4 regions of the Heyndrickxia faecalis genome follow, and region 2 is predicted to be linked to each of the others. Evidence: riboswitches for the same ligand, from Rfam matches in the RefSeq annotation. Region 2 holds a riboswitch; each other region holds the start of a gene.

Region 1 (4,998 bases), 800 kb from region 2:
GGAGAATGCTATGTGGCGGAAATTGAAGAAAAGGTGATCGGCGTTTACATCCTGCTACCGGCGAGGCCGGGAATCGTGGAATTGGCGAATGTGGCGGTTGCAAAAGAACATCAAGGGAAAGGCTTTGGAAAACGGCTTGTGCTGGATGCCATCCGGAGGGCAGGAAAAAGAGGATTTAAAACGATCGAAGTAGGCACCGGCAATTCCAGCATCAGCCAGCTGGCCTTGTATCAAAAATGCGGTTTCCGGATCTCCGGGGTGGACAGAGGCTTTTTCGTCAGGCATTATGCTGAAACGATATATGAAAACGGGATTCGCTGCCGGGATATGGTACGGTTATCCCTCGATTTGGTAGAAACGACATGCAAGGGGTAATGGAATTGGAACTGGTCTTTTACAATGATGATTTCAAGCAGCAATTGGACAACTATACAATAACGGATGATCAGCTCCGTTTCACCGGCCATCCGGATGAAGCCATTGCCCTTGCAAAAGATGATCCGGAACGGCACCCTGTTGTTGCAATCCGGCATGGCAGGATCACAAACTTTTTTGTGCTCCATGAAAAAAATGGCGCCAGGCCATATACAAATCATCCGCATGCCATATTGCTGCGGACGTTTTCAACCGATTTCCACCAGCAGGGAAAAGGATACGCCAGGCAATGTTTAAAACAGCTGCCCCATTTTGTCCGTACCCATTTTCTGGAAATAGAGCAGATGGTTCTTGGGGTGAATACGGAAAATGTTGCTGCCCAAAATTTGTACAGACAAGCCGGGTTTGTGGATGAAGGGGGCAGGATGTTTGGAAAAAAAGGCGAATTGATTATTATGCATTACCATTTAGGCAAAGAAGGGATATACAGATGAAAATAAAAGAACTTGCAAACCGGGAAGAGTGGAAAGCAGCGTTTCCGGTGATGAAACAGCTGCGTAAACATTTGGACGAAGAACACTATCTCCAGCTGGTGGAAGAGGCGGCAGAAAAATCGGATTACAAGATGGCCGCAGTAATAGATGACGGAAACATTGTGGCGGTAACCGGCTATATGCCGATGATTACCTTGTACAACGGGCGGTTTATTTGGGTATGCGACCTGGTGACGGATGAAGCGCACAGATCAAAAGGGTACGGCGCCAGGCTTTTGGCGCATGTGGAAAAACAGGCCGGCGAAAACGGATACGGCATTGTATCCCTGTCATCCGGCCTGCAGAGAAAAGACGCACACCGGTTTTATGAAGAAAAAATGGATTATGATAAAGTCAGTTATGTTTTTTTAAAAAGATTGTAAACTTTACATCTTTGTTGGAAAGGGATATAATAGCTAAAAATAATCTTTCAAACTACTAGGGGTGCCCGGATCTGGCGGGCTGAGAGAAAAACCGGCGTTTTTCAACCCTTTGGACCTGATCCGGATCATACCGGCGTAGGAAAGTAGGAATTTGTAAAAAAATTTCTTGCTGATAAAGTCAGGTCTTTTCGGGCCTGGCTTTTTTGCATGGAAAGGGGTGGGACAAATGAAACTCGATGAGCAGGTGGTTGCCGTCACCGGCGGAAGCAGGGGGTTAGGCAAAGCAGTTGTAAAAGCTTTTGCAAGAGAAGGGGCGGGCGTTGTCATCAACTATTTTGAGAGTGAGGGGAAGGCAAAGGATCTTCAGAATATTTTAGGAGAAAAAGCGGTTGCCCTGAAGGCGGATGTAAGGGATCCGGCGCAGGTAAGAAAGATGTTCCGGCAGGCCGAAGCTTATTTTTCCAGGCCTGTCACGACAATTGTAAATAATGCCCTCGTGCATTTCCGCTTTGATCCGGAATCCCGGCACGATGCTTCCCGAATTTCGTGGGAGGAATACAGCTTGCAGATGGAAGGTGCGGTTCGCGGCGCATTAAATACCATACAGGCCGGCCTTGCGGAAATGAAACGGCTGCATTTCGGCAGGGTGATCAATATTGGCACAAACCTGTTTCAAAATCCGGTTGTCGCCTACCATGATTACAATACGAGCAAGGCAGCGCTCCTCGGCTTCACCCGGAGCATGGCGAAAGATCTGGGGCAATATGGCATTACCGTTAATATGGTATCCGGCGGCCTTCTGAAAACGACGGATGCAAGTGCAGCCACATCTGAAGCGGTTTTTCAATTGATTCAGGAAACTACTCCGCTGCAAAAGGTGACAGAACCGGAAGACGTTGCGGATGCCGTGTTGTTTTTTGCATCGCCATGGGCCAGGGCGGTAACCGGGCAAAACCTCGTCGTTGACGGCGGACTTGTAATGGATTAGGAGGGAATGAAAATGGAAAAGGAAAAACCAATTGAACTGCTTGAAAAAATCAGGGAAGCCAATCCGCTTATCCATAATATCACGAATATTGTGGTGGCTAATTTCACAGCAAACGGGCTCCTGGCACTTGGCGCATCTCCGGTAATGGCCGATGCGGTGGAAGAAGTTGCCGATATGGCGAAAGCGGCAAATGCGGTCGTGTTAAATATCGGCACTTTGAACGAAAAAGCCGTCGAAGCCATGATTTTGGCGGGAAAGTCTGCAAATGAAAATGGCGTTCCGGTCGTCCTCGATCCGGTAGCTGCCGGTTCAACCCGTTACCGGACAGAAACGGCAAAAAAATTGCTGAAAGAAATCCGCTTCACATCCATCAGGGGAAATGCCGGAGAAATCGCCAATCTGATCGGAATAGATGCCAAAGTTAAAGGCGTCGATGCAGGAGATACCAGCCTGGATACGGGCGAACTCGCTTTAAAAGCGGCAAAAACGCTTCATACTACGGTCGTGGTAAGTGGCAAGACGGATGCGGTGTCAAACGGTTCCGAACTCTATCTCGTACATAACGGCCACCCGCTTTTAACAAAAGTCACCGGGACAGGCTGCCTTTTGTCCGCAGTTTGCGGCGCCTTTCTCGCTGTTGAGGAAGATCCGGTTCAGGCATCCGTTTCGGCGCTTGCGATTTACGGCGCTGCTGCGGAAATCGCAAGAGAAAAAACAGGCGGGGATTTGCCGGGCAGTTTTCAAATGGCGTTTTTAGACCAGCTGGCAGAAATAGGAGCTGAAGAAATCCAAAAATATGCCTCTTTTGAAAAGAAAGAAGGGTGAACATCATGAAAAAAGCACTCACGATTGCCGGTTCTGATTCCGGGGGCGGTGCCGGCATCCAGGCGGACTTGAAAACATTTCAGGAATTGGAAGTATACGGCATGTCCGTGATTACCGCGGTGACAGCGCAAAATACACGCGGCGTCCAGGGGGTATTTCCGCTCGGACCCGAAGCCGTCTCCCGCCAATTGGAGTCCATTGCCGGAGATATGGGGACGGATGCGCTAAAAACCGGCATGTTGTTTGATTCCGGCATCATCGAAGTGGCCGCGGAAAAAATCAAAACCTACCGCTGGGAAAAACTCGTTGTGGACCCGGTGATCATTGCAAAAGGCGGGGAAACCCTTTTGCAAAAGGAAGCGGTTCAAGCCTTAAAAAGCAAGCTGCTTCCGCTCGCCTTCATTGTGACGCCGAATCTTCCGGAAGCAGCGGAACTGGCAGGAATGCCCATCCGCAATGCCGGGGATCGGAAGGAAGCGGCACGCATCATTGCGGATTGCGGTCCCCGGTATTGTCTCATTAAAGGCGGACATCATGAGTCTTCCCCGGTTTCGAGCGACTTGCTTTTTGACGGGGTGAATTTTTACGAATATACAGCGAAAAGGTACGCAACAAAAAATACGCACGGCACCGGCTGTACGTTTTCTTCGGCGATTACGGCGGAATTGGCAAAAGGCGCGGATATATTTGCTGCAGTGTCGACAGCAAAAGCATTCATTTCCGCCGCGATCGAAGACGGCATTCAAATTGGACACGGGCACGGGCCGACAAACCATTGGGCGTACCAAAAAAGGAGAATGAATAACCGATGACAGCCGAATATTTGCGTGGCGCATTGAAACTGTATTTTATTATGGGCAGCCCGAACTGCACGCTGCCGCCGGAACAAGTGCTGGAAAAGGCCATCAGGGGCGGCGTCACCCTTTTTCAATTCCGTGAAAAAGGGAATGGTGCACGAAAAGGCGAAGAAAAGAAAGCGCTTGGTGAAAAATTGAAGTGGATATGCCAAAAAAACGGGATTCCTTTTCTTGTAAATGATGATATTGCACTTGCGTTGGAACTGGATGCTGATGGTGTGCATGTCGGGCAGGAAGATGAACCGCTGGCATCCGTACGAGAAAAGTTGGGGGATAAGATCATCGGCGTCTCGGCCTATACGTTGGAGGAAGCCAGGCAGGCAGCAAACGGAGGCGCGGATTATCTTGGCGTCGGCCCAATTTTTCCGACGAAATCGAAAGAAGATGCGAAAGAAGCGAAAGGCACAGCCGTCATTCGCGAAATCCGCCAAAATGGCATCCGGATTCCAATTGTCGGAATTGGCGGCATAGGGCCGGGCAATGCAAAAAGCGTCATAGAAGCGGGCGCAGACGGCGTTTCCGTCATTTCTGCGATCGCAGGCGCGGAAGATGCAGAAGCGGCAGCTGTCCTGTTGAAAAGGGAGCTCGCTTTATAATGAAGGCGTAAAGCCCCCTGCGCCTTTTGACAGTTTAAAAATGGAATCAAGATAAGCCGGGTGTAGGAGCCTGGCTTTTTTGGTGCCAAGCAGGCTGAATGGCGGTGAATTTTTTGCGAGAATTTTTCAATATCTTGGTTGATAAAACGTTTGTTCTTGTGATAAAATACAAACAAACATTCCGGTGGAAGGGAAGGTGAGGGCTGTTAAAACCAGATAACCTCTCATCATTTGTTGTTTTTTGTGCTGGCAAGGCGCAGAGAATGGTTTATGCGAATAAGGGGGAGAGGCAGTGGAAAATTACAGAAAATGGGAGGATGTACCGGAAAATCTGAAAACAAAAACACAGCTGAAAGCATTAAAACGGAAGCCTGTCGGGGAACCCAAAGCGATGAAAATCGGCTATCGCGGAAAAAAATATCCTTTGTACGATATAAACGA
Region 2 (4,998 bases):
GCATTCACAATGAAATATGATACGCTCATTAAAAATGGAAAAGTTGTTTTTAGAAACAGCGTTAAAATCGCTGATCTTGCCATCCAAAATGGAAAAATTGCTGTAATTGCGGATAAAATTGAGGAAACAGCAGAACAAGTTTATGATGCTTCAGGCCAATATGTAATGCCGGGAATGGTCGACATCCATGTACATATGTGCGAACCGGGACGGACGGAATGGGAAGGGTTTGAAACCGGAACAAAGGCGCTTGCCGCCGGGGGAACGACAACGTATGTAGATATGCCTTTAAATGCGCTGCCTGCCACGACAACAAAAGATGCTTTAGAAAAAAAGCTTGCCGCTGCCGCCGAAAAAAACTATGTGGACTACGCCTTTTACGGCGGATTAGTGCCCGGTAATCTCGATCACTTAAAAGAACTCTCTGATTGCGGCGTGGTCGCTTATAAATGTTTTATGGCCAGCTGCGGAACCGATTTGCCGGGAGACTTTAAAAATGTAGATGATTACACGCTTTATGCGGGGATGAAAAAATTAGCCGAGCTGGGACATATTTTATTGATTCATGCAGAGAATGCCGCCATTACCGATGGGTTAGCAGAGGAGATGATCAAACAAGGGAAAACAAGTCCGGCTGATTATGTTTCAACACGGCCGGTATTTACAGAAGTGGATGCCATCAAGCGGGCGCTGTATTTTGCGAAACAAACCGGGTGCAAACTGCATTTTGTCCATGTCAGCAGTGCGGAAGGAGTGGAAGAAATTACGAAAGCGCGGAACGAAGGACAGGATGTCACGCTTGAGTCATGCCCCCATTACTTTACCATCACAACAGCCCAATTTGCGGAAATCGGCCCACTTGCAAAATGTTCCCCGCCTTTACGCAGCGAAGCGGAGCAGGAAAAACTTTGGGAAGTATTGAAACAAGGAAAAATCGATATGCTGACATCCGACCATTCCCCTTGCCCGCCTGTAATGAAGGACAGCGAAACCGGAAATATTTTTGAGGTATGGGGCGGCATAACCGGGTGCCAGCATAATGTCGATTTGATGTTCGATGAGGCTGTCAAAAAGCGCAGTATTCCCATTACGCAATTTACGCGCATGATTGCAACCAACCCTGCCGAACGTTTTGGCTTAAAATCGAAAGGGGAAATTGCGCTCGCAAAAGATGCGGATCTTCTCTTTCTCGATCCCGACCGGCCATACACGGTAAGTGCGGAAGACCTCTATTACCGCCATAAGCACAGCCCGTATATCGGCAGAAAAATTGATTGCCGGGTTACGAAAACTTTTTTAAGAGGTCAGCTCATATTCGATCTGGATGGCGGTGGTATCACAGGCGAGCCGGTTGGCAAATGGATCCGGCCAGCGAAGGTCTCAGACTATGCCGGAGTGCCGTCATAATGCTAACAGCATCAGGCTCTGCTTTCAAGAGCCTGTTGTTGCTGGCACAGATTTCGGGACAGGAATAAAAATAACGCAAGACAGCTTGCTGTTTTCAAGAGCCTGGTTTTGCTGGCATGGATTTTGACCGGTTATCAATGGCTGGCAACCTGTATGCACCATGGCAAATGCCTTCAATCCTCCGTGGTGCTTCACTCAAAGCTTACGGTTGCTTACGGTATGATTGATCATTCTGTCCCACCCTTTATTTTTTTGTAAAACTTTTATCAAAACATAGCCAAAAATGGCCCCTGCAAAAGAGCTTAAAAAGAAGGCAGGGATAAATCCGAAAAGCGTTGACGCTTGGCCGAGTAAGAAAACAGCAATGGGATAACATGCCAAGGCACCGAGAATGCCTGTCCCCATGACCTCCCCAACAAAGGCAAAAATGAGCTTATTCGTCTTCGCGTACAGATAAGCTGCCAAAAACGCGCCGATCATGCTTCCCGGAAAGGCAAAAATACTCCCCGTCCCAAGCAAGTTACGTAAAAGCGAGGATATAAAAGCTTGCGCAACCGCATAACCGGGGCCGAGCAAAACAGCCGAGAGTATGTTGGCAAAATGCTGTACCGGAAAAATTTTTGCAAAACCAACCGGGATATAAATCAAACTGCTGGATGCAGTTGTGATAGCTGCAATAACTGCAGTTGCTGTTATTTTTTGTGTTTTTCTCATTAGAACCAACCTTCCCTCCTTTTTAGTTGCGAATGAAAATCAGACCGGCCAGTCTTGTTTTTTATCGTTCATATCCCAAAATAAATACTCATACTTTGAGGCTATTTGAAAATGGCGTTCTAAGACTGCCAGTTCCGTTTCTGATTTTCCGCTTGCCAGTTGGTCCATTAAGTCAATTAACCACTGCGTTCCGGAGCCGAACGTTTCTGAAGAATAGGTTTCGATCCATTTCTTGTAAGGATTGGCCTCCAATTTGTCTCGATGATTTAATTTCAGCAGCTTCCCAATTTCCCAATAATCCCAGGCACACGGCAACAAGCAGGCAACAAGTTCAGCCAAGCTTCCATTGGCGGCCACTTGCAGCATATAACTCGTGTAAGCAAGATTAACCGGTGTTGGTTGGGTTGCTTCTAAATCCGTCCGAGTAACGCCAAACTCGGCAGCGTATTGGCGGTGCAGTTCCATCTCAAAATGCAACGATTCATGGAGAACCGCAGCAAATCTCGTCATCATGTCGAGGTTACCCGCTTTCACAACACCCATGGCAAACAGTTTTGCGTACTCAACTAAATATACGTAATCCTGCTTTAAATAATAGATAAATTTATCTCTTTCTAAAGTTCCGTTCCCCAGTCCCACGACAAAAGGATGGTTATGGTTTTTCTCCCAAATCGGCTGGACACTTTGATATAGCCTTTCTGTAAAAGATCGTTTCAACAATGATTCCTCCTTGTTTACCGGGAAACCGAATGCGGTTTGCAAGCTGATTTCACCCTTGCCCCGAGCGATAGCCAGAGGCGGCTCCTCAAAATAAAAAACCCGCCCTCCATCGGAAAGCGGGTGTATCAATTACAAATCATCAGGTGTAATTTCATCACCTACTTCCCTTCGCTAGTACGAACTAGATCAGGTTCAAAGGGTACTTCTCAGCCAACCCGGCGCCCCTAGTAGATTATTATGAATATTCATTTACATTACTCTTACCATATCATAGTATCGTATTTTGTGCAACAGGAGATTTATTGTCCGTCTTTTAAGTTTTTGTAAAATATGGAAACAGAGCCAAAGAATGTTGACTCAAATGCTGCCCGTACCACGCTTCAGTTCCCGAGATACGGTATTTTTATTACAGCCAACCATATCAGTGATTACTTGCATGGATTTCCTTCTGCACGAAGGGTGGCAATCTTCACCATAGATAAACCCCCGTATTGATTGCGTTTTTATCGCAAACGGTTTATCATGTTTTTTTTCATTTATTTAGCTTGTTGCATTTGATTATCCAACTAGCCTTTTGTAATTTTATCAAAAAAGCCTATATAATCTACTATTGCATTTTCAAAATAATCACCTAAATAAATATCGAAATGTCCACAGTCATACTCTTTTATCGTTGCTTTCTTGGAGCGTTTTGCACACTTTATGGTTGCCCAAGCAGGTGCTAATGTATCTTTCCGACAAACCGCATAAAATATCGGTATTCCTATATTTTTAGTGTATCTACTAGGCGAATATTTAAAGAATTCTAAAACCGATCTTGCGGGGGCTTTATTCACAAACTTTAAATTTTCAGGCATCAACTTAAAAACCTTTTTGTAGTCAGAAACAGCCATCATCGCTACTTTCCCCGGCGCATCCACCAATTTAATCATGACCGGATGATACCCGGTAATAGAAGATAAAACGTCAGCTATGGCAAAGGGGAATATTTTTAGGGCAGATAGTGGTGAGACCGTTTTCACTGTAGCTAAGGTGTTTGTATATGGGCACTGTGCCACGGTTGCAAGAATATCTATTCGATGAGCTGATAGGGTTATAACGTGTCCCCCACTAAACGAACTTCCAAACAGGAGTATTTTACTATCATCAATGCTATCATTCTTTTTGATGAAATCAATGGCAGAGTTCCAATCTGCAAGTTGTTCTTTTACATTTATCCGTTGTCTTTTATTTCCGTCACTTGCTCCATGGTTACGATAATCAAATAAAAAGCAGGCATACCCGGCAGCAGCAAACCTTTCAGCATATGCGTCCAACCGCATTTCACGCACTCCACCCAAGCCATGAGCCATTACAATGACCGGGCACCTTTTATCTACATTGGGTAGATATAGCCACGCGCTACACCTTGTTCCATTTGAATAAAAGTCAATATCTTCTCGTCGAAATTGATTGTTCATTTTTCTCCCTTCTCCCGCTTTAGGCGAGCACAAACATTGCACGAAATAGAATTGACATATACGTATAAAAATGGCTCCACAGTGAACTACTCTCACTTCGATGGGTCACTCGAAGTAGGGGTTTCTCGACTTATCGTTACTTTACGAGCTAATGAAAGCTGACCAAGCGATCCTTTTTGTTCCAAGCGTTTATGTTTCATACTAACACCAATAAGCATATGCCTTCTTGTTTGTATCCCCGAATATTGCTCAATTCGTCCAGCGCAGTTTGTGACCAAAATACACGATACTCTTTGTCCACGCTTAAGACCCCTTGAAACATCTCCGAAGATACTTAAGCCCCTGTTCTTTGCTGTAAATGCGTCCGTTTCGCCGATCTTCGCGACTCTTTTGAACCTGACGAACAACTTCTTCATCTTTTGCCAGATATTCAACTTCCTTTTCGTTTAGTGCTTGTTCTCCCCGCTTGAAGGTTAAAAATTCAATAAAATCATACACTTCAAGGACATCTTGTTCAGGAATTTGATCAATCATCCGCTTTAATTCTTCACGGCTCACTCTCAAAACGTTTCACCGCCTTGTGGTTTATTTTCTCATTATATTTTTTAAATGCAAACACACTCCACATGGCTCAGGTGCTGTGAGATATCAGGACGTCCTATCCGTTAAGCAGAATCTGGGTTAGCCATGAGACATC
Region 3 (4,998 bases), 810 kb from region 2:
AGCTTGACTGCGAGACTTACAAGTCGGGCAGGGACGAAAGTCGGGCTTAGTGATCCGGTGGTTCCGCATGGAAGGGCCATCGCTCAACGGATAAAAGCTACCCTGGGGATAACAGGCTGATCTCCCCCAAGAGTCCACATCGACGGGGAGGTTTGGCACCTCGATGTCGGCTCATCGCATCCTGGGGCTGTAGTCGGTCCCAAGGGTTGGGCTGTTCGCCCATTAAAGCGGTACGCGAGCTGGGTTCAGAACGTCGTGAGACAGTTCGGTCCCTATCCGTCGCGGGCGTAGGAAATTTGAGAGGAGCTGTCCTTAGTACGAGAGGACCGGGATGGACGCACCGCTGGTGTACCAGTTGTCTTGCCAAAGGCATCGCTGGGTAGCTATGTGCGGAAGGGATAAGTGCTGAAAGCATCTAAGCATGAAGCCCCCCTCAAGATGAGATTTCCCACAGTTTTAACTGGTAAGATCCCTGAAAGATGATCAGGTTGATAGGTCCGGGGTGGAAGCGCGGCGACGCGTGCAGCTGACGGATACTAATCGATCGAGGACTTAACCAAATAGAAAAGCGAAGGTGCCTTGTTTAGCCCCGACAAGCGAATGTTCTGACCGGCATGGAGCCGTCTTTTGGCTCCGTGACGGGCAGGTTATTCGACCTCGAGGGGCTAGGCACCGGAGCTAGACAATTTTCAAAGTTAGAAACCAAAGCTATTCTCCGTTTACAGTTTTTTCTCCCATCCGGTTTTCAGGGAACACATCCCAAAATAAAATACAGGTCCGGTGATGATGGCGGAAAGGCCACACCCGAATACATCCCGAACTCGGAAGTTAAGCTTTCCAGCGCCGATGGTAGTTGGGGGTTTCCCCCTGCGAGAGTAGGACGTTGCCGGGCCAAAGTAAGCCGCAGATTATAATCTGCGGCTTTTTAATTATGATTCATCGTCTTGTTAAACAAAAATGAAGTGTGCGGTAGGGGAACTTTACAAAAAATAGTAATCAAGTTTCCCAAACCCGCTTTAATTAGAAACAGGTTTGGGCTTTATAGATTATCGTCTAAAACTTGAAACACTAAAATTCATTCTCATTACTTGTCTTACAAGGGTTTAGAGCAAAAATAAAAGCATGAACACTGGAAACTCGGTATAATTGAAGTGCTAACTAGCAATTAATCGAGGAGTGTTCATGTTATGAAAATTATAACACAAAACGACCATCAATCTCTTGAAATTTTATCTTCAATCGAAGCATTTTTTTGCGTTTCCGCTTATCTCAAATTGCGAAGGTTTCAAACGCTGTAAAGACAAAAGGTGTTCCATTTCAAACACTGTTCTGTTATTTGATCAGTACACTTTTCTCAAACAGATCTGCATACCGTGATTATTTGAAGCATCAAGATCAGCTCGGATTCTCAGATAAGACTTTCCGTAATCTACTGAATAACGGCAAAATCAATTGGCAAAAGTTCTTGGTTTTGCTCTGCCGCCGTATCATTGTGTTCATCGAACCCTTGACCGAACCAACACGCCGGAATGTATTCATTGTGGATGATTCCATGTATGAGCGAGCCAGCGCAAAGCACGTTGAACTTGCGGCGTTTCAGTTTGACCATGCGAAACACAAACATACCCGTGGCTTTCGGTTTCTTCAACTCGGTTGGAGTGACGGCAATACATTCCTTCCTGTTAACTTTTCCTTGCTTTCTGGCAAGAATCAAGTGTGCAGCCCAAAATCCATTGACGGCCGTACATTTTCAGGAAAGCGTAAGATTCAGGCACAGCGCAAAGCAACCAATGTAGTGTTGGAATTGATATCATCAACCTTGTCTCAAGGAGTGAATGCTTCCTACGTCTTGTTTGATTCCTGGTTTTCTAGCCCTAAGATGTTTCATCAGTTGCGTGAAATGGGACTTCATGGAGTAGCCATGGTGAAACGTTCTAAGAAAGTTTATTACCAATTCAACGATGGACTGATGGATGTGAAAACGGTCTTTAACACCCAGAAGAAACGTCGCGGACGTTCACGCTATCTGTTATCCATTCTTGTTGAAGCAGTAGACGGGGAAACGTCGGTGCCAGTCAAACTCGTTTATATCCGCAACCGCAATAAACGAAATGATTACCTTGTCTTGGCGACAACGGACACCCGGCTCTCTGAAGATGAAGTTATTCAGCTTTACGGAAAGCGCTGGTCGATTGAAGTATACTTCAAGATGTGTAAACAGTACCCCCTCCTGGCAAAATATCAAGGATTGTCTTATGACGGTATCTTTGCACATACCGCTCTTGTCGCAATTGGTTACTCAATCCTTGCAGTCCAACACCGTGAACAGGTAGATGATCGGACCCTGGGTGAGTTGTTTTATCTCATGGTTGATGAACTTACTGACATCACCTTCGCAGAAGCGATTCAACAATGATTGATTTATTTAGAGAAGCCTTTAAGGATGAGTATATCCTTTGTGAAGAAGTACTAAATACTACTTTGAGCAATTTAAAAAAAGTTACATGTCAGCTATCAAAAACACCTAATTAAAGCAGCTTAGCTCTAAATTAGACGGGATAACCGCAGTGGCGACAAGGAGTTTGCACGATTTTCGTACTTTCAAGTTTTAGTTATTAATATCATGGCCTGGGAATCGGAAATTTGCAAGGCCAGTATCATGGTACAAAAAACGATCAGGCCCATTTTTAAAACGGGAAAGCCGGAGAGAAAGCGGAATCCTTCAGTTAGCGCGAACTTTTCCCGATGTTCAGGATCTCTTTTTACCGGGGCCTGTAATGTTGGCGCCTTTATTCCAAACAGCAGGAGGGCAGAAAGGGAAGAAAGAAAATTGAATTAAAAAAAGCTTGCACTACTTTACACAGGCAAATAGAAAGCCTATAATGGAAAAAAGTGAATATTTCAGACTACTAGGGGTGCCCGGATTGGCGGGCTGAGAGAAAAACATTTGGTTTTTCAACCCTTTGGACCTGATCCGGATCATGCCGGCGTAGGAAAGTAGGGATTTTGGGAAATTTTCTTGCTTATTAAAGTCAGGTCTTTTACAGGCCTGGCTTTTTTCTGTTGGAAGGGAGGGAAAATAGCTGCTTTTAGGGCGGTAACCGGAAAAACCCCGTCAATGACGACGGGCAGGAAGAAATAAAAACAAAAAGTAGGTGGAAGATTGCTATAGCAGGAAAAAATTCAAATGGTTGAACGGGCTTTGGAACGGTTTGCAGCTTGTACATATTGGAAGTTCGGATGAAAGGAGGTTTCCTAAATGAAGTGGCGAAAATGGCTGGGGGATTACGGACTTTTTTGCGTTACGATGCTGGTCTTGATAGCCGGCTGGCAGTGGGTCATACAGAAAGGGGTGATCCCGTCTTTCATTTTGCCGTCCCCTACCCAAATCTATGCATCTTTCATAGAAAATCACAGGCAACTAATAAATGTGCATTTGCCTGCGACAGTGGAGGAAGTCGGCATCGGTTTTCTTTTATCTGTTGCGGGTGGAGTGATGATCGGTGTCATCATGTATGTCTCCAAAACGGCTGAAAAAATCTTTTATCCGTTTCTTGTTATTTCGCAAACGATCCCGCTTGTCGCCGTATCACCTGTTTTTATGATGTGGTTCGGCTATTCAGTTTGGAGCAAGGTAGCGATTATTGTGTTAACGGCTATCTTTCCGATTGTAATCAGCACTTTTGACGGATTAAAAACCGTCGATCCCGCCTATCTGAATTTGTTTCGGACAATGGGCGCCAGCCGTTGGGATATTTTCCGAAAACTTTCTGTCCCGATGGCCCTTCCCCAATTTTTATCCGGCTTGAAATTATCGGTTGTATATTGTGTCAGCGGGGCAGCGATCGGAGAGTGGCTTGGCGCAACTGCGGGGCTTGGCTTTTTTAGCAAGCGAATGTCTGGGTATTTGCAGTCGGGCGCTGTTTTTTCGGCCGTTTTTCTTTTGGCTGCACTCGGCATGGGATTATTTTTGCTTATTTATGGGATGGAAAAAAGCTTATTGAAAAACAGAACAAAAATTTAGGGGGATTTTCAATGAAGAAACGATGGGTAATGGTCGCTGTACTGGCGTGTATGCTAGGTGCCTGCAGCAATCATTCGCAGCAAGCAACGAAACATGCGCAAAAAGTAACGATCATGCTGGATTGGTATCCAAATGCGGTTCATTCTTTTCTTTATGTAGCCAAGGAAAAAGGCTATTTTAAAGCGCAGGGCCTTGATGTCAGCATCAAAATGCCTTCTGACACAAATGACCCGTTAAAACTTGCGGCTGCGAATCGAATTGATATTGCATTAAGTTATCAACCCCAAGTGTTAATCGCGCGCGATGAGAATATTCCGGTCCAATCTTTTGGCACCGTCGTCCGCCATACGCTGAACCGTGTGATGGTGCCAGCTTCAAGTGGTATCCGCTCACCGAAAGACCTGGCGGGCAAAACGGTCGGCTATTCTTCCATTCCGCTGGAAGAAGCAGTCGTTCGGACAATGGTCAAAGCAGACGGGGGCGATCCGGACAAGGTGAAAACAGTGGATGTTGGCTATGATTTAATCCCTGCTCTGACAGCCCGTAAAACTGATGCGATCGTCGGCGGTTTTGTTAATCATGAACAGTTGCTGCTGGAAAAGGAAGGCGTACCCGTTAGAGCATTCAATCCGGCAAAATACGGTGTTCCGGATTATGCCGAACTCGTTTTCATCGCAAACGAAAATAAGCTGAAACAGCAGCCAGACATTTTTAAAAAATTTCTTGCTGCTGCCGAAAAAGGCCAGCAATATGTCAAAAAACATCCGGAAAAGGCGCTTGCCATTTTGTTAAAACATGAAGATGCCTCTTCACCGCTGGATAAAAATGTGGAAACGAAGAGCCTGCACATTTTGCTGCCGCTGATGAGCGAAAAAAATAAAACGATTGCCGATCAGGGCCTGAAAAAATGGCAAGACGTTTCGGATTGGCTGTACCAGACAAAGATCACAAAAACACATGTCAATGCCGCAAAA
Region 4 (4,998 bases), 710 kb from region 2:
TTTGTAAGAGACAGTGTAACCTGAAAGCCTGCATTATATCTTGCAAATATAATTGGATAGGTGGTTATCAATAATGGAACAAACAAAGCCGTACAGAGTCTTATTGTATTACAAGTATGTTGAAATTGAAAATCCGGAAGCCTTTGCAGCCGAACATTTGCAGTTTTGCAAAGAGACCGGTTTAAAGGGGCGTATCCTCGTTGCCAAAGAAGGGATCAACGGCACCGTTTCCGGAACGGTTGAACAAACAACCAAATATAAAGAAAAGATGCACGCCGATCCCCGGTTCCGGGACATGGTCTTTAAAGAAGATGAAGCAGATGGCCATGCGTTTAAAAAAATGCACGTCCGCCCGCGCAAGGAACTGGTTACGCTGCGGCTTGAAAAAGACATCAATCCGAATGAAAAAACGGGAAAATATTTGTCTCCGAAAGAATTTCGCGAGGCGCTGCTGGCTGAAGATACCGTCGTACTGGATGCGCGCAATGATTATGAGTATGATCTCGGGCATTTCCGCGGGGCATTGCGCCCGGATATCCGCGCTTTCCGTGAACTGCCGGGATGGGTGCGCGAACATAAAGATCAATTAAAAGGCAAAAGAATTGTGACGTATTGCACAGGCGGCATCCGTTGTGAAAAATTTTCGGGCTGGCTTTTGGAAGAGGGGTTTGAAGATGTCGGCCAACTGCACGGCGGGATTGTAACATACGGAAAGGATCCGGAAGTGCAGGGCGAGCTGTGGGACGGCAAACTGTATGTATTCGACGAACGGATTTCCGTTCCGGTCAACCGAAAAGAACATGTCGTTGTCGGCCGGGATTATTTTACGGGGGAACCGTGCGAACGTTATGTCAACTGCGCCAACCCGGCCTGCAACAAGCAAATTTTATGCTCGGAAGAAAATGAACATAAATATATGCGGAGTTGCTCGCATGAATGCCGCACCGTACCAAATAACTTATATGTAAAAGAACACGGCCTTACACCGGAAGAAGTGGCTGAACGGCTGCGCCGGATCGAAGAAGAAGACGCGGCGTTAAACCGGTAACCGGTGTGGCTTTTAACCTTACGATCCGGAAAGCGGATGGTGAAAAAGGGCATGGAAACCGTGCTCGCTCCCTGCCGGAACGATTCCTTGCTTCGGAAACGGCATTTTCTTGAAAGAAACAAGGCCTAAAGAGCGGAATGTGAAAAAGAGAAGAAAAACCGGGAACTGCTGCAAACATCCCAGCTCGGGGGCAGGGTTAACAAGCGGTGCGTTCCGGAACAGAGAAAGGATTTGGTGCAACTGGGCCAAATCCTTTTTATCTGCCTGTTTTTTGTGTAAAATGGGGAAAAATGGGCATCTTTGCCGCTTCATACGCGGTATGGCAGAGGATGAAAATCAGCGGGCAATATTTTCAGGATAGAAAGAAAGGCGGGATTTGGATGTGCGGGAGGTACACGTTAACGGCATCTGTAAATGAATTGGAAGAAAGGTTCCATGCCAAAGCTTCTTTTTCAAGCAGTGAATATGCCAAAAGTTATAATGTCGCGCCTTCGCAAATGGTGGCTGCCGTGATCAGCGCCCATGGGCAGTACAGACTCGGTTTTTTAAAATGGGGCTTGATTCCTTCCTGGGCAAAAGATCCGAAAATCGGGCATAAGATGATCAATGCCAGAAGCGAAACCGTATTTCAGAAACCGGGTTTCCGGGAGGCAGTGAAAAGGCGGCGCTGCCTCATTCCGGCCGATTCTTTTTTTGAGTGGAACCGAAAAGACGGCACCCGGGCGCCGATGCGGATCAGGCTTAAGAACAGGGGCATTTTTGCGATGGCCGGGCTTTGGGAAAAATGGATGGACCAGGAAGGGAATCCGGTCTTTACTTGCACGATTTTAACGACAAAGGCGAACAGGATGATGGCAAAAATTCACGACCGGATGCCGGTGATTTTACGCAGGGAAGATGAAGAAAAATGGCTGGACACATCGGTCACTGAGGCGGGCCGGCTGTTGCCACTCCTTTCGCAGTATGATGCAGACCTAATGGAAATGTATGCCGTATCTGAACGCGTCAATTCGCCGAAAAACAATTTTCCGGAGCTGTTATTGCCAAAAGATTAAATTTTTTGTTGAAATGTTGTGGCAAAAAGTTTATCATAAAGGTGACAATTTCATGAACGTAACCACAGGGGGAGCGTTAAGCTGAGAGTGAACGCCATGTTCTGACCCTTTGAACCTGTCCGGTTAATGCCGGCGTAGGGATGTGGAATTTCTTTTGTCCTCCCATGGTTCGTTATGTTCATGCATACCAAAAGGGGGATTTTTTTATGGGCAAATTAAGTTTACAGGCTATGATTGAAGCGGCTATTTTTGCGGCGTTCGCGCTCGTGTTGGACTTATTGCCGTCCATTAAGGTGACGTCCGCGATTTCTCTGTCGTTTGCCATGCTGCCGATTTTTGTGGTCGCTTTTCGCTGGGGATTTAAAGCAAGTGTTGCTTCCGGATTTATTTGGAGCCTGCTGCAGATCGTCACCGGTGATGCTAATGATATTCTTAACCCGCTTCAGGGCATCATGGAATATCCGGTCGCTTTTTCGTTCATCGGGTTTGCCGGGCTTTTCCGGCCGCTTGTCGAAAGAAGCTGTCGTCACTATAAAAAGGGCACGATGACTTTTTGGATATGCCTTTCCGTTCTTACCGGAAGTTTTGCCCGCTATTTCTGGCATTTCGTAGCCGGCGTGATTTTTTGGGGTTCCTATGCGCCTAAAGGACAGTCGGCGTTTCTCTATTCTCTCATCATGAATGGCGGCACGATGATTGGGAATGCGATTTTATGCGCAGCTGTTGCGGCGATTCTCTTGAATGCCGCCCCGCAGCTGCTGACAAAATACCGCAATCCGCACAGGCATGCGGCATAAAAGCAACTTGAAAACGGCAAGGCCAACTGCGCCTTGCCGTTTTCGCTGAAGGAAAGAGGCTTCATGGTAACAGGCGCCTTGTAAAGCCGGCAGTCCGGTTTTTACTGCTTTTTCGGTTGATGATAGGAGGCTACGGGTAATGCTTTCGAGAAACGGGAAAAGATAAATAGAAGGAAAATGAAAGAAAGGGGATTTTATGGACAAAGACATTCATCACCCGTTTGGCCACCGGGTCATCCCGATGACTTCGATTGAAAGCGGAACAGGCAGAGAATTGCTGCCGGATCTCTATTGCCTTACCATCCAAATTGTCAATGTGTGCCTGATCGGCAGGGCCGGAACCGATGCATTTGTTCTCGTGGATGCCGGCATGCCGGGTTCTGCCGAAGCGATATTTTCAGCCGTGCGGGCACGCTTCGGGGAAAAGGCAAAACCAAAAGCGGTTTTACTGACGCACGGCCATTTTGACCATGTCGGAGCGATTGCGCCATTATTGGAAAAGTGGGACGTGCCGGTTTTTGCACATCGATTGGAGTTGCCCTATTTAACCGGGCGTGAAACGTATCCGGATCCCGATCCGTCCGTTGAAGGCGGCCTGCTGGCGAAGATTTCCATGATTTATCCGAATGAACCGGTTGATCTTGGCCATGCTGTCCAGCCCCTTCCCGAAGACGGGACGGTCCCATTTTTGCCGGGCTGGAAATGGATCCATACGCCCGGCCATTCGAGAGGGCATGTGTCGTTCTTCAGGGGAGCAGACAGCGTGTTGATCACGGGGGACGCATTTATCACCGTCAGGCAGGATGAATTTTGGAAAGTGCTGGTGCAAAGGCAGGAAGTAAACGGGCCACCGCGCTATTTTACAAATGACTGGAAAGCGGCCAAACGCTCAGTTGAAAAATTAGCTGCTTTAAAGCCGGAAACTGCTGTTTGCGGCCACGGGATCCCGATGTCTGGCTCCGGCTTGAGGAAAGGGCTTGAGGACCTTGCATCCAGATTTGATGAAATCGCGCTCCCGGATCACGGGAAATACGTAGATGGCACACAATAGGCGGTTTGTTCATTGCTTCCTTCCCCGCAAAGGTTTACAATAATTTGTAAATGGATGGATATAAAGGGGCGAGAAAATTGGAAGTCAAAGATTTTATGATCCGGGATGTTATTACGGTAAAAAAAGAGACAACGATCCGGGAACTGTTAAAGGTGCTTGCCCACCACCGGATCGGCGGCGTACCGGTCGTGGACGCGGAAGGAAAGCTGCTCGGTATGATCAGCGACGGGGATGTCATCCGCTTTTTGCAGCCAAAGGCACGGACCGTTTACGATTTTTATATTACGATCGTGGTAAATGAGCAGGAAGACTTTAATGAAAAATTGGTGCACAGCCTGGACTTCCCGGTGGAAAAGATTATGAAACGGCGGGAACTGTATACGGTAAGGCCTGAAGACGATTTTGAAAATGCGCTCAGGATTCTGGCAAAACACCATTTTAAAAAGCTTCCGGTCGTCAATCAGGCAGGGCGTGTTGTCGGCGTCATCTCAAGAGGCGATATCATGCGCCAGATTACGGATAAATTGCTCAACAGCTAAATCGCAATGTTTAGACCGGCCTCCCCGGGGAAGACTATACATAACAGTCTTTCGGGGAGGTCAAATCATGAACGGAACTTCAATGCCGCAATCTCCTGAACCGTTGTGGCGCAAAACGGTCACGATGCCGCAATTTCCATCGTTAACGCAGGATATGGAAGCCGATGTGGCCGTTGTGGGTGCCGGAATGGCCGGGATTGTAACTACCTATTTGCTGGCAAACGAAGGGTATAAAACGATCCTGTTTGATGCCGGATCCATTGCAAATGGCACAAGCGGGCATACGACGGCAAAAATCACCGCACAGCACGGGCTCATTTATGATGAATTGATCCAGCATATAGGAAAAGAAAAAGCATCCCTTTATTACAAAGCAAACGAAACAGCTGCATCGTTCATTGAACAAACGATCCTGAAGCACGGGATCCGCTGTGATTTTTCGCGGCAGGATGCCTTTCTCTATACCAATTCCGATGCATATATTGAAAAACTGGAAAAAGAAATGCAG

Evidence for each region. Region 2 has a riboswitch for thiamine pyrophosphate ahead of tenA (thiaminase II). Riboswitches for the same ligand answer to the same signal wherever they lie in the genome.
Region 1: another riboswitch for thiamine pyrophosphate. It lies ahead of ABR335_RS09805 (3-oxoacyl-ACP reductase); the one in region 2 lies ahead of tenA (thiaminase II).
Region 3: another riboswitch for thiamine pyrophosphate. It lies ahead of ABR335_RS09755 (ABC transporter permease); the one in region 2 lies ahead of tenA (thiaminase II).
Region 4: another riboswitch for thiamine pyrophosphate. It lies ahead of thiT (energy-coupled thiamine transporter ThiT); the one in region 2 lies ahead of tenA (thiaminase II).

Annotation. Positions count from the first base shown of each region.
Region 1 covers NZ_CP158453.1:2,012,424-2,017,421, reverse strand. Annotated here, with positions in the region: gene ABR335_RS09820 (GNAT family N-acetyltransferase) at 1-375, shown strand, start outside; gene ABR335_RS09815 (GNAT family N-acetyltransferase) at 375-869, shown strand; gene ABR335_RS09810 (GNAT family N-acetyltransferase) at 866-1,291, shown strand; TPP riboswitch at 1,339-1,450, shown strand; gene ABR335_RS09805 (3-oxoacyl-ACP reductase) at 1,518-2,279, shown strand; gene thiM (hydroxyethylthiazole kinase) at 2,292-3,104, shown strand; gene thiD (bifunctional hydroxymethylpyrimidine kinase/phosphomethylpyrimidine kinase) at 3,110-3,916, shown strand; gene thiE (thiamine phosphate synthase) at 3,913-4,557, shown strand; gene ABR335_RS09785 (YkyB family protein) at 4,850-4,998, shown strand, end outside.
Region 2 covers NZ_CP158453.1:2,815,530-2,820,527, forward strand. Annotated here, with positions in the region: gene ABR335_RS13670 (NCS1 family transporter) at 1-20, shown strand, start outside; gene allB (allantoinase AllB) at 10-1,407, shown strand; gene thiW (energy coupling factor transporter S component ThiW) at 1,603-2,121, opposite strand; gene tenA (thiaminase II) at 2,161-2,841, opposite strand; TPP riboswitch at 2,988-3,077, opposite strand; gene ABR335_RS13690 (alpha/beta hydrolase) at 3,408-4,301, opposite strand; gene ABR335_RS13695 (hypothetical protein) at 4,605-4,859, opposite strand.
Region 3 covers NZ_CP158453.1:2,001,579-2,006,576, reverse strand. Annotated here, with positions in the region: rRNA gene ABR335_RS09770 (23S ribosomal RNA) at 1-560, shown strand, start outside; rRNA gene rrf (5S ribosomal RNA) at 777-892, shown strand; partial or broken gene ABR335_RS09760 (IS4 family transposase) at 1,188-2,542, shown strand; TPP riboswitch at 2,902-3,013, shown strand; gene ABR335_RS09755 (ABC transporter permease) at 3,260-4,024, shown strand; gene ABR335_RS09750 (ABC transporter substrate-binding protein) at 4,036-4,998, shown strand, end outside.
Region 4 covers NZ_CP158453.1:2,109,231-2,114,228, reverse strand. Annotated here, with positions in the region: gene ABR335_RS10315 (rhodanese-related sulfurtransferase) at 74-1,048, shown strand; gene ABR335_RS10310 (SOS response-associated peptidase) at 1,429-2,103, shown strand; TPP riboswitch at 2,161-2,261, shown strand; gene thiT (energy-coupled thiamine transporter ThiT) at 2,310-2,900, shown strand; gene ABR335_RS10300 (MBL fold metallo-hydrolase) at 3,097-3,951, shown strand; gene ABR335_RS10295 (CBS domain-containing protein) at 4,029-4,490, shown strand; gene ABR335_RS10290 (FAD-dependent oxidoreductase) at 4,558-4,998, shown strand, end outside.